2 regions of the Providencia sp. UF-183 genome follow, and region 1 is predicted to be linked to the other one. Evidence: riboswitches for the same ligand, from Rfam matches in the RefSeq annotation. Region 1 holds a riboswitch; the other holds the start of a gene.

Region 1 (5,565 bases):
TTCTTCCCGACAAACTGGACATTGCAACGATGGCGTTAGCTGCAAGGTGTTCCATTGTTGTTGTTTCCCATCGAATAAGCGTAATTTCCCACTTAAAGATGAAGGCAACCCGACAAGTAATTTAAGGGCTTCAAGGGCTTGTAGCGTACCGATAACGCCAACAACAGGCCCCAATACCCCAGCGGTACGGCAGTTACGCTCAGGTTCATCTTGGTCGGGATAAAGACAGGCATAACACCCTGAACTAAACGGCGGTTCGAGTACCATCAGTTGTCCACCAAAGCCCACCGCACTACCACTCACGAGTGTTGTGTTGGTCATGACGCAGGCGGCATTGACGGCATGGCGCGTTGCCATGTTATCGCAGCAATCAAGGACTAAATCGACTTGCTCGACGAGTGGGATTAATGTCTCAACCTCTAATTTCTGCACAATTGCGTGCGTTTTCACGAGCGGGTTGAGTTGGCGAAGCCGCTTTGCAGCTAATTGCGCTTTTGACTGTTCGATATCATCCGTATCGTAGAGTACTTGTCTTTGTAAATTAGAGACATGCAAATCATCGTGGTCAGCAAGCCATAACTCGCCAACGCCAGCACCGGCTAAGTAGAGGGAAGCGGGGGAGCCTAACCCGCCTAAACCGACAATCAGCACTTTGCTATTTTTCAGTTTTTGTTGCCCTTCAGGGCTAACGTCTTCAAGTAATAGCTGGCGGCTGTAACGCATGAATTCTTGGTCACTTAACATGATTAAATTCCTCGAATTATCAGCCGTGTGTCTATTTCACTAAATACACGGCTAATTATTTGATTATGAATTAATTAACAAGCGCGATGACGCTCAATTAAATTCAGTAACGTTTCAGTGGCTGCCCGCCAATCATCAGCTTTGGTGATCGCGCTGACCAGAGCCACACTGCCGACACCCGTTGCTAAGACAGCCGGTACGCGGTCAATGGAAATTCCACCAATGGCGACAGTGGGATAATCCGGCGTTGCTTCTACCATCGCTTTAAGGGTTTCCAGCCCTTGGGGGGACGATGGCATCTCTTTGGTTTGCGTGGGGAAAATATGCCCCATGGCAATGTAAGAGGGGCGCACAGATTTGGCGATGGCTAGCTCATGCTCATCGTGGGTGGAAATACCTAACCGAAGGCCAGCTTGGTGGATTGCCAGCAAGTCAGTGGTTTCCAAATCCTCTTGGCCAAGGTGTACGCCGTAGGCGCCAAACTCCACGGCTAAGCGCCAGTAGTCGTTGATAAATAACCGTGCGTTATGTTTTTTACCCAAAGCAATAGCTTTTTGGATATCATCACGCACGTCAGCATCTGCTTTGTCTTTGATGCGTAATTGGAGGGTGGAAACACCTGCACTAAGCAGGCGTTCAATCCATTCAACGGAATCAACAACAGGGTAAAGGCCGAGGTATTGCTCGGTCTCTGGAAAAGGTGATGTTGGCGCAACAATAGCATTAGGCGATTTTTTCATTATCAGCGACCTCTGCGTTCACAATTTCTGCGCCATGGTATAGCTCGCTACCGTGGGCACGGAAGGCTTCAGACATCTGCTCCATACCCGCTTCTTTTTCGTTTGCCTCTTTTTGGGCTGCGTAATCACGCACTTCTTGGGAAATTTTCATCGAGCAGAATTTCGGACCGCACATTGAGCAGAAATGGGCAATTTTTCCTGAGGCTTGCGGTAAGGTTTCATCGTGGTATTTACGTGCAGTTTCGGGGTCTAATGCCAAGTTAAATTGGTCTTCCCAGCGGAATTCGAAACGTGCTTTCGACATAGCATTGTCGCGAATTTGTGCACCGGGGTGGCCTTTGGCAAGGTCAGCTGCGTGCGCTGCAATTTTATAGGTGATAAGCCCTTGTTTAACGTCATCTTTGTTCGGCAAGCCCAAATGCTCTTTTGGTGTTACATAACAGAGCATTGCACAGCCAAACCAGCCGATCATTGCTGCGCCAATACCTGAGGTAAAGTGGTCATAACCCGGTGCAATATCGGTTGTAAGTGGGCCTAAGGTATAGAATGGGGCTTCGTGGCAATGTTCCAATTCTTCCGTCATGTTGCGGCGGATCATCTGCATCGGGACATGGCCGGGGCCTTCAATCATCACTTGGACGTCATATTCCCACGCAATTTTGGTTAACTCGCCAAGGGTATGAAGCTCGGCAAATTGTGCAGCATCGTTTGCATCTTGGATTGAGCCTGGGCGTAAGCCATCACCTAATGATAAGGAAACGTCGTAAGCGGCACAAATTTCACAGATTTCACGGAAGTTTTCATACAGGAAGTTTTCTTGGTGATGGGAGAGGCACCATTTTGCCATGATAGAACCACCGCGTGAGACAATGCCCGTCAAGCGTTTAGCGGTCATTGGCACGTAACGCAGCAAGACCCCAGCGTGGATAGTAAAGTAGTCAACGCCTTGTTCTGCTTGCTCTAATAACGTATCGCGGAACATTTCCCACGTTAGGTTTTCCGCTACGCCGTTGACTTTTTCAAGGGCTTGGTAGATTGGCACTGTGCCGATAGGGACTGGGCTATTACGTAAAATCCATTCACGTGTTTCATGGATGTAACGGCCTGTGGACAAATCCATGACGGTATCTGCGCCCCAACGTGTTGACCAAATCAGTTTTTCCACTTCTTCTTCGATGGATGAAGTGACCGACGAATTACCGATATTGGCGTTCACTTTCACCAAGAAGTTACGGCCAATAATCATCGGCTCAGATTCAGGGTGATTGATATTAGCAGGGATGATGGCACGACCTGCGGCGACTTCTTGGCGAACAAACTCAGGGGTAATATTTTCGGGCAAATTAGCCCCAAAGCCTTGCCCCGGATGTTGTTGCAGTAGAACTTCGCCACGAATACGTTCACGACCCATATTTTCGCGGATGGCGATAAATTCCATTTCTGGGGTAATGATGCCTTTACGAGCGTAGTGAAGTTGGGTGACGCATTTGTTGACTTGTGCTTTTAATGGGTGTGGGCGGTTGTTAAAGCGCAAGTGGTTGAGGCCTGCATCGGCAAGTCGCTGTTGCGTGAAATCAGAGCTTAAGTTTTCTACTTTGGTGGTGTCTGAGCGTTCGTTTATCCACGGAGCGCGAATTTTTTTCAGACCTTTGTGGACGTTGAGTTCTGATGTTGGGTCGCCGTAAGGGCCAGAAGTATCGTAGATAGGAACGGGTTCGTTGTCTTCAAATTGCGGGTTGTCTTTGTCGCCACCAATAAGGGTTTGAGAAAGCTGGATTTCTCGCATCGGAACTTGGATATCGTCTCTCGAACCTTGGAGATAAATACGTTCAGAATTGGGAAATGAAACGCCAGAAACTGTGTTGATAAAGTTTTCAGCGGCGTCACGTTGGGCTTTACGTGTGCGAGCAGGTGCAGCTTGTGGGGATAAATCAGCGGTCGGGATAACATTATTTGTAATATTGGACATAGCAATTTCCTGACATTGTCACGGCTATGATGCAAAACGCACCAAGCGGGTTTATCGAAAGAAAGTTGCTTGTCAGGAGTTCGGAGGAGTAATAAAAAGACGTTGCGTTTAAATTTTCACCAAACGGAAAATGGCAAAAATGGCGCTGAGTGATTACTCTTGTTCCCTTCGCGGGTATTAACCCGATCAGGTTCCGCGGATCCCGAATTAACGGTCTCAGCCTGATGTTTTCACATACTAGGCACTCCGACAAGAATTAATCAGTATAGAGAGCTTCCTGTGATTCTCAAGCTTTTTCCTCGTCATTCTTCGCGCGATAGGTGCGTTGGCTGCACTAAGTTACCCTAGTCACATACTTGTGTATGCTCCTAGGGATATCTTAGTTTGCCGCCTTCCTCTAGCACGAATAATTTAGAGGAACCTTTGAAAGGCAAGTTAGTTAAAACCTAAAACCTAAAACCTAAAACCTAAAACCTCAAAAATTAAAAATTAAAAATAAGGTTTATAAATTCCACTGATATTGCGGCCAATTATTTTCATTGGCGACTTTGAGAAGGCGTGGGTCACCGTTAACGATAAACGTTTCATCGGCGAATTGGCACATTGGGAGATCGTTGGCAGAGTCGGTGTAGAAATACACATACGCATCGGTGATTGGCTGGTGGCGAACCCAATCCATAAGGCGTTTAACTTTGCCTTCCTTGAAGGTCGGGATACCGTCAATTTCAGTGGTGTAGCAGCCATTTTGCTGTTTAATATCGATGCCCATCGCGACATCGGCATTGAGTTGATCTGCGATCTTTTTGACAATAAATGAAACGTTCGCGGAGATCACAATAATTGGGATCCCTTTGGCACGGTAGTGGGCGATCGTTTGAATCGCATCAGGGTAGATCCTCGGTAAAATCACGGTTTGCACAAAATCATCCAGCCAGATATCCACTTGCTCCGTTTTGATATCAGCGAGGGTTTGCAGGTTAAAGCGCAGGTAAGTTGGCATATCCAACGTTCCTGCATTGTACTGCGCCATCATGGCTTTATCGGCTTCCACAAACTGTGGGTCACGGATAATTTGCTTATCCCACAGATATTGCGTCCACAATACGCTGCTATCCCCTTGAATCAACGTATCATCTAAGTCAAAAATGGCTAATTTGTTTTGCATTATATTCCTATCGTATGATTAGCTAAGTGCACGAATTTCATTTTTATTAAACATTAACTCAAGGCGGGTGCCGGGTTCAAATAAACGTTCAGAGGAGCGATTGAGCAAATCTACCGTCATATCCCCTGCGGGGGTATTAACACTATAACGAATAATATTGCCAAGTAGTTGATGGTCTAAAATCACGGCATCGACAGGGTGTGATATATGGCTACCATACTGGCGACCTGCTTCTTTCACATAAATAGACTCAGGGCGGATAGCGAGGGTGCCTTGTAAATTGACGCCTAACATTGCGTTGGCTTTGTGAGCATCCACCAAATTGTAGTGGCCCATAAAGCGAGCAACAAACTCGTTGGCGGGCTGGGTATAAATATTCTCTGCCGTATCGCTTTGTACGATCTGCCCTTTATTCATCAAAAAGATCCTATCGGACATGATCATCGCTTCGTCTTGGTCATGGGTAACAAAAATCGTCGTGAGTCCAAGCTCCCGCTGAATATGGCGAATTTGCTGGCGCAAATGCTTACGAATGCGCGCATCAAGGGCGGATAACGGCTCGTCGAGTAACAAAATTTGCGGTTTCATCACTAGCGCCCTTGCCAGTGCGACGCGTTGGCGCTGCCCGCCGGATAATTGGTGAGGAAATTGTTGTTCTTTTCCTTGCAACTCAACCATTTCGATAACTTCTGCAACGGCTTTAGCTCTTTCGTTTCTATCGATTTTACGCATTTTTAAGCCGAAGGCGATATTGTCCGCGACGGTCATATTGGGGAAAAGTGCATAGCTTTGAAACACCATACCCACGCCACGTTGCTGGGCAGGCTGATGGGTAATATTTTTACGGTTAATATAAAGCTCACCGCTATTCGGTTGCTCGAGGCCTGCGATACAGCGTAATAAAGTGGATTTCCCACAACCACTCGGCCCCAATAGAGTGATAAATT
Region 2 (5,565 bases), on a different contig from region 1:
AGTTGAGCATCTGGCTGCCTAAAAAACTCCACAATAATCCTAAATGCACCGTAGCCGATTAAAAACAGCCCTGAGACACTGCCCATTGGCCTTGGTTTACGGACAAATAAGTTAAGAATAAGGAATAAAACAATGCCTTCTAAAAACATTTCATACAGCTGCGATGGATGCCTTGGTAACACACCATATTGCTCTAAGATCGGCAGTAAAGAAGGGTCTTGAGCCGCCAATTGGATATCTTCGCTGCGTGAATGCGGGAACAAGAAAGCCCAAGGTGTATCAAGGGTGACACGCCCCCACAACTCGCCATTAATGAAGTTACCGATACGCCCCATTCCTAAACCAAACGGGATCAATGGAGCCACAAAGTCAGAAACTTGGAGAAAACGACGACGAGTACGATGTGCAAACCACATCATGGCGCAAATAACACCAATTAAGCCGCCATGGAAGGACATTCCACCATCCCATACTTTAAAGAGATAAAGCGGGTCATCGAGGAAAACAGGGAGATTATAGAAAAATACGTAGCCAAGGCGGCCACCGACAAAAACACCAACAAAACCAACATATAGCAGGTTTTCAACTTCATTTTTAGTCCAGCCGCTATTTGGTTTTGCTGCACGGCGTCCCGCTAACCATAACGCAAAAACAAAACCAACAAGGTACATAAAACCATACCAGTGCAGCGATACTGGCCCAATTGAGAACATAACAGGATCAATTTCCGGAAATGCTAAGTAGCTGTTACTCATCGTTCCCCACTTTTAATGATTAAGCCAACACCTTGCTGGCCATAAAATATTCAATACGCTTCAATTAGTTGAAGAGCGCGAAAGCATACAACAAAAAACACAATGACTTATACTCGAATATATTCATTTTCGACTAATTTAGCGTCAGGCTAACAGGGAAAATAAGCTAAATACCACCACGAACAAACCCACCTAGACGGTGAATTTCCATAAAGAGGCTAGCTTCCTTCCTAACACTTTCACTTGTCTCTGCGGTTAATAATTTACCTACTAAATCAGACATTAACACGGGATCAAGCTGGCGGATAAGGTATTTCATCCGCGGAACACTCCGCCCACTCATACTTAAAGAGCGGTAACCAAGGGCAATTAATATCATAGCACTGAGTGGCTGGCCTGCCATCTCACCACACACACTAACAGGAAGCCCCAAGCGCTGACACTCTTCGCTGACCTTCGCAAGAAAGCGAATAATTGCAGGGTGGAGATTATCATATAGCGCCGCGACATGTGTATTATTGCGGTCAACAGCAAGTAAATATTGTGTAAAGTCATTGGTGCCAATAGAAATAAAATCGACACGTTTTTTTATCTCTGGCAATAAAAATAGCAATGAAGGTACTTCAAGCATCACGCCCACCTGCGGCATTTTTACTGGCTGCCCAAGCAACTGCCCCACCTCTTCTTTTGCTCTTTTTATTAACGAAATAGCTTCATCTATTTCATTAATACTCGTCACCATCGGCAAAAGAATCCGTAAATTTCCTGATAACACATTAGCCCGTAACATTGCCCTTAATTGAATTAAAAAAATCTCAGGTTGATCAAGCATAATGCGGATCCCTCGCCAGCCTAGGCTTGGATTTTCCTCACTAATAGGCATATACGGAAGCTGTTTATCTGCCCCAATATCAAGGGTACGTAACACGACTGGCTTTGTTGGAAATAGCTGTAAAACTTCTTTATATAGCTGTTTTTGTTCATCTTCTGAAGGAAAACCATTATGCAGCATAAACGGCAGTTCTGTGCGGTATAGCCCAACACCATCAACACCAATATTAATTTGCTGCTCATAGCGCGGACTCAACCCTGCATTTAGGTATATCTGTACCTGCTCACCACCTATTAAGGTCGCATCTTGCTCTAAGGTTCCCTCCGCCAAACGACTAATAACGTTTTCTTCTTCAATAATCTGCTGATATTCTTGAATAATTAGATTTTCGGGCTCAATAAAAACTTCGCCACGATAACCATCTAAAATCAAATGGCGGTTATGCAGTAAAGACGGTTCAATATCCGCCCCCATAATGGCAGGAATACCCATCGCTCGGATTAAAATTGCCGAGTGCGAGTGTGTTGCGCCATCACGTACGATAACACCCGCTAGTTGCTCCATTGGCAATTCAGCAAGCACACTGGCGCTGAGTTCATCAGCCACTAAAATAAAGCGTTCAGGCCATTGTTCATTCGCTGTTAACGTATCATCAAGATGGAATAATAAGCGCTGGCCTAACGCCTTAAGATCTGCGCCTCGCTCTCTTAAATAGAGATCACGTAAACGAGAAAATTGCTCAACATAGTTTTCGATAACTGTTTTCACAGCCCATTCAGCGGCTGCGCCACCATCAATGGCAGTAAATAAATGTTTTTTAAGCTGGGGGTCACTAAGCAGGTGATTATAAAGATCAAAAATTGCCGCACTTTCTTTCGCAGAGCTCGCCATAAAGCGCTTGCTGATCCGCCGGCACTCGGCTGTTGCACTTTCTAATGCCGTGATTAAACGTTGTTTTTCGCTGTCGATATCAATGGCACTGGTTTGACTGATACTGTCAAAAGAAGGTTGCGAAGTATCTTGCCAACCATAGGCCATTGAAATTCCCTGAGAAACAGGGATGGCTTTAATTCTATTTTGCCGATATTGCCCAAAAATTCCTTTGGCTTGTGCTTGCGATAGGATCACCGCGAGCTGCATCGACAGTGTCACCATAAAAGATTCTTCTGTCTCATTAAACAATCGTTTCTCACGCTGTTGAACCACCAGCACGCCAAGTAGTTGTCGACGATAAACAATGGGGACACCAAGAAAGGCTTTAAGTTGCTCTTCTTTTAATTGAGGAAGGTATTTGTATTGAGGATGTTCACGGGCATCAGCGAGGTTTAGCATTTCAGATTGGCGCCCAACCGCACCAACAACGCCTTCGTCAAAGCCAAGGCGAATAGCAATCCCGCTAGGTTTCTTTAACCCGCGGGTTGCCATTAAGTAATAGCATTGGCGGGGATGATCGGCTAAGTAAATCGAACACACATCAGTTCGCATTGCTTTGCAGGTCTCGTCCACCAATACTTCAAGCGCATCGGTCAAACTTGTCGCCATCGCAACTTTTTCGACAATTTCACGTAAACGCATCAACATAGGCTTACTTTGCTCCGCGCCTACGGTTATTAAAAGCAGGTCGTTGTGGTAATTTTTGTTCCTGTAAAGGCATTACAATTGGAGCGAATTCCTTCATAACACGGCGATAAACTTCCCGTTTAAAAGAAACCACCTGCCTGACAGGATACCAATAACTGACCCATCGCCAGCCATCAAATTCTGGCGATTTACTGCGCTGCACGTTTATATCAGCATCATTACATTGCAGTTGGAGTAAAAACCAACGCTGTTTCTGCCCAATACAAACCGGTTTTGTATCCCAACGCACCAAACGCTTGGGTAATTTGTAACGTAACCAATTACGGGTAGATGCCAATAACCTGACATCCTTACGCTGTAGCCCAACTTCTTCGTATAACTCACGATACATCGCTTGCTCTGGTGATTCCCCCGGATTGATGCCTCCTTGAGGGAACTGCCAAGAGTGTTGACCATAGCGGCGAGCCCATAAAACCTGCCCTTGCCGATTACAAATTACGATTCCTACATTCGGGCGGTAGCCATCATCATCAATCACTCGACTACCCCAATAACCAAATTTGAAAGATGCCTAATTGTTTCACACATACCCTAACTGGTAAACCTATATCAATACAGTTTGCAGATATGTCCGAAGTCTCTACAATAGTGAGCGTCTCAACGGGGTGCCAAATTTATTTTGGCTGAGAAATAACCCGTAGAACCTGATCCGGTTAATACCGGCGTAGGGATTTGAGCCACCGCTTGCAAACCTGCATCGGTTCACTCTCAAATCCTGTGTCACTCTCTTTTAGCGCAGGAAAAAGCATGTTTAAAAACAAAATTATAGCATCGATTTTGACCCTTAGTGCACTCGGTTTAAGTCAATTGGCATGGGCAGAGAAACCAACCCTAACTGTCTATACCTATGACTCCTTTGCCGCAGAGTGGGGACCGGGTCCGCAAATTAAAAAGAATTTTGAAGCCCAGTGTGACTGCGAATTAAAAATTGTTGCCTTGGGGGATGGCGTTGCGCTGTTAAACCGTTTAAGAATGGAAGGAAAAAAAAGTAAAGCTGACGTCATTTTAGGCTTAGATAACAACCTATTAGATTCCGCCGAAAAAACAGGCCTCTTTGTCCCTGCTGAAATTGACACGGCAGCCTTAAAATTACCTATTGCATGGGATAGCTCTATTTTCATTCCTTATGATTATGGCTATTTCGCTTTCATTTATGACAAAAATAAAATCCAACAACCGCCCACAAGTATGGATGCGCTATTAAATAGCGAAAATAACTGGAAAATCATCTACCAAGACCCACGCACCAGCACGCCAGGGCTTGGCCTGATGTTATGGATTGAAAAACTATATGGTGATAAATCCGCAGATGCTTGGAAAAAAATGGCAGGAAAAACCTTAACGGTCACAAAAGGTTGGAGCGAAGCATACGGCTTATTCTTAAAAGGTGAAGGAGATTTCGTTCTGAGCTATACCTCATCGCCGGGCTACCAGATGCTCAACGACAAAAAAGATAACTACGCCGCAGCCTTGTTTGATGAAGGCCATTACATGCAAGTAGAAGTCGCTGCAAGGTTGAAAAACAGCCCACAACCTGAACTCGCTAAGCAATTTTTACAATTCGTTTTAACACCTGAATTCCAAAACACTTTACCGACTACTAACTGGATGTATCCGGTGATTGATATCCCTCTGCCAGAGGTTTATAACCAACTGCCTCTGCCAGAAAAAGCCTTACAATTTAGTTCACAAGAAGTGGCTAAAGAACGTCAAAACTGGACGCGTTTATGGCAAACCGCCGTCAGTCGTTAATTAATCTCTCTTTATTACCGGGAGCTTTTGCTTCCGGTTTATTAATTGCGATAGCGCTTCTCAGTTTTGGAGCGCTGTGGTTTTTTGCGCCTGAAATCGCCATTGATGACATCATCAGCGACAGTTACCTATGGCATGTCATTGGCTTTACCTTTTGGCAGGCATTTTTATCCGCTATTTTTTCCGTGCTTCCTGCCATTTTACTTGCAAGAGCACTTTACCGTCGTCGTTTTTGGGGGCGTACATTATTTATACGCCTCTGCGCGATGACACTTGTCTTACCCGTTTTAGTGGCTGTTTTTGGGATTTTATCGGTATACGGGCAAACAGGTTGGCTGGCAAAAACCTTCGACTGGCTCGGGGTGGAATACAGCTTTTCGCCCTACGGATTAAAAGGAATTTTACTTGCACATATTTTCTTTAATATGCCCCTCGCCACAAGAATGTTATTGCAATCCTTAGAAAATATCGCCATTGAACAGCGTCAAATGACTGCGCAATTAGGCTTTAATGAGTGGCAACAATTTAGAATTTTAGAATGGCCTTATTTGCGTAGGCAAATCCTCCCTACCGCATCACTGATCT

What was found. Region 1 has a riboswitch for thiamine pyrophosphate ahead of thiC (phosphomethylpyrimidine synthase ThiC). Riboswitches for the same ligand answer to the same signal wherever they lie in the genome.
Region 2: another riboswitch for thiamine pyrophosphate. It lies ahead of thiB (thiamine ABC transporter substrate binding subunit); the one in region 1 lies ahead of thiC (phosphomethylpyrimidine synthase ThiC).

Annotation. Positions count from the first base shown of each region.
Region 1 is NZ_JBSICD010000031.1:23,020-28,584, forward strand. Features, by position in the region: gene AC4IFT_RS20830 (HesA/MoeB/ThiF family protein) at 1-744, opposite strand, end outside; gene thiE (thiamine phosphate synthase) at 819-1,484, opposite strand; gene thiC (phosphomethylpyrimidine synthase ThiC) at 1,468-3,453, opposite strand; TPP riboswitch at 3,600-3,712, opposite strand; gene AC4IFT_RS20845 (HAD family hydrolase) at 3,956-4,618, opposite strand; gene AC4IFT_RS20850 (ABC transporter ATP-binding protein) at 4,637-5,565, opposite strand, start outside.
Region 2 is NZ_JBSICD010000036.1:1,290-6,854, forward strand. Features, by position in the region: gene lgt (prolipoprotein diacylglyceryl transferase) at 1-755, opposite strand, end outside; gene ptsP (phosphoenolpyruvate--protein phosphotransferase) at 922-3,168, opposite strand; gene rppH (RNA pyrophosphohydrolase) at 3,173-3,706, opposite strand; TPP riboswitch at 3,820-3,917, shown strand; gene thiB (thiamine ABC transporter substrate binding subunit) at 3,976-4,980, shown strand; gene thiP (thiamine/thiamine pyrophosphate ABC transporter permease ThiP) at 4,956-5,565, shown strand, end outside.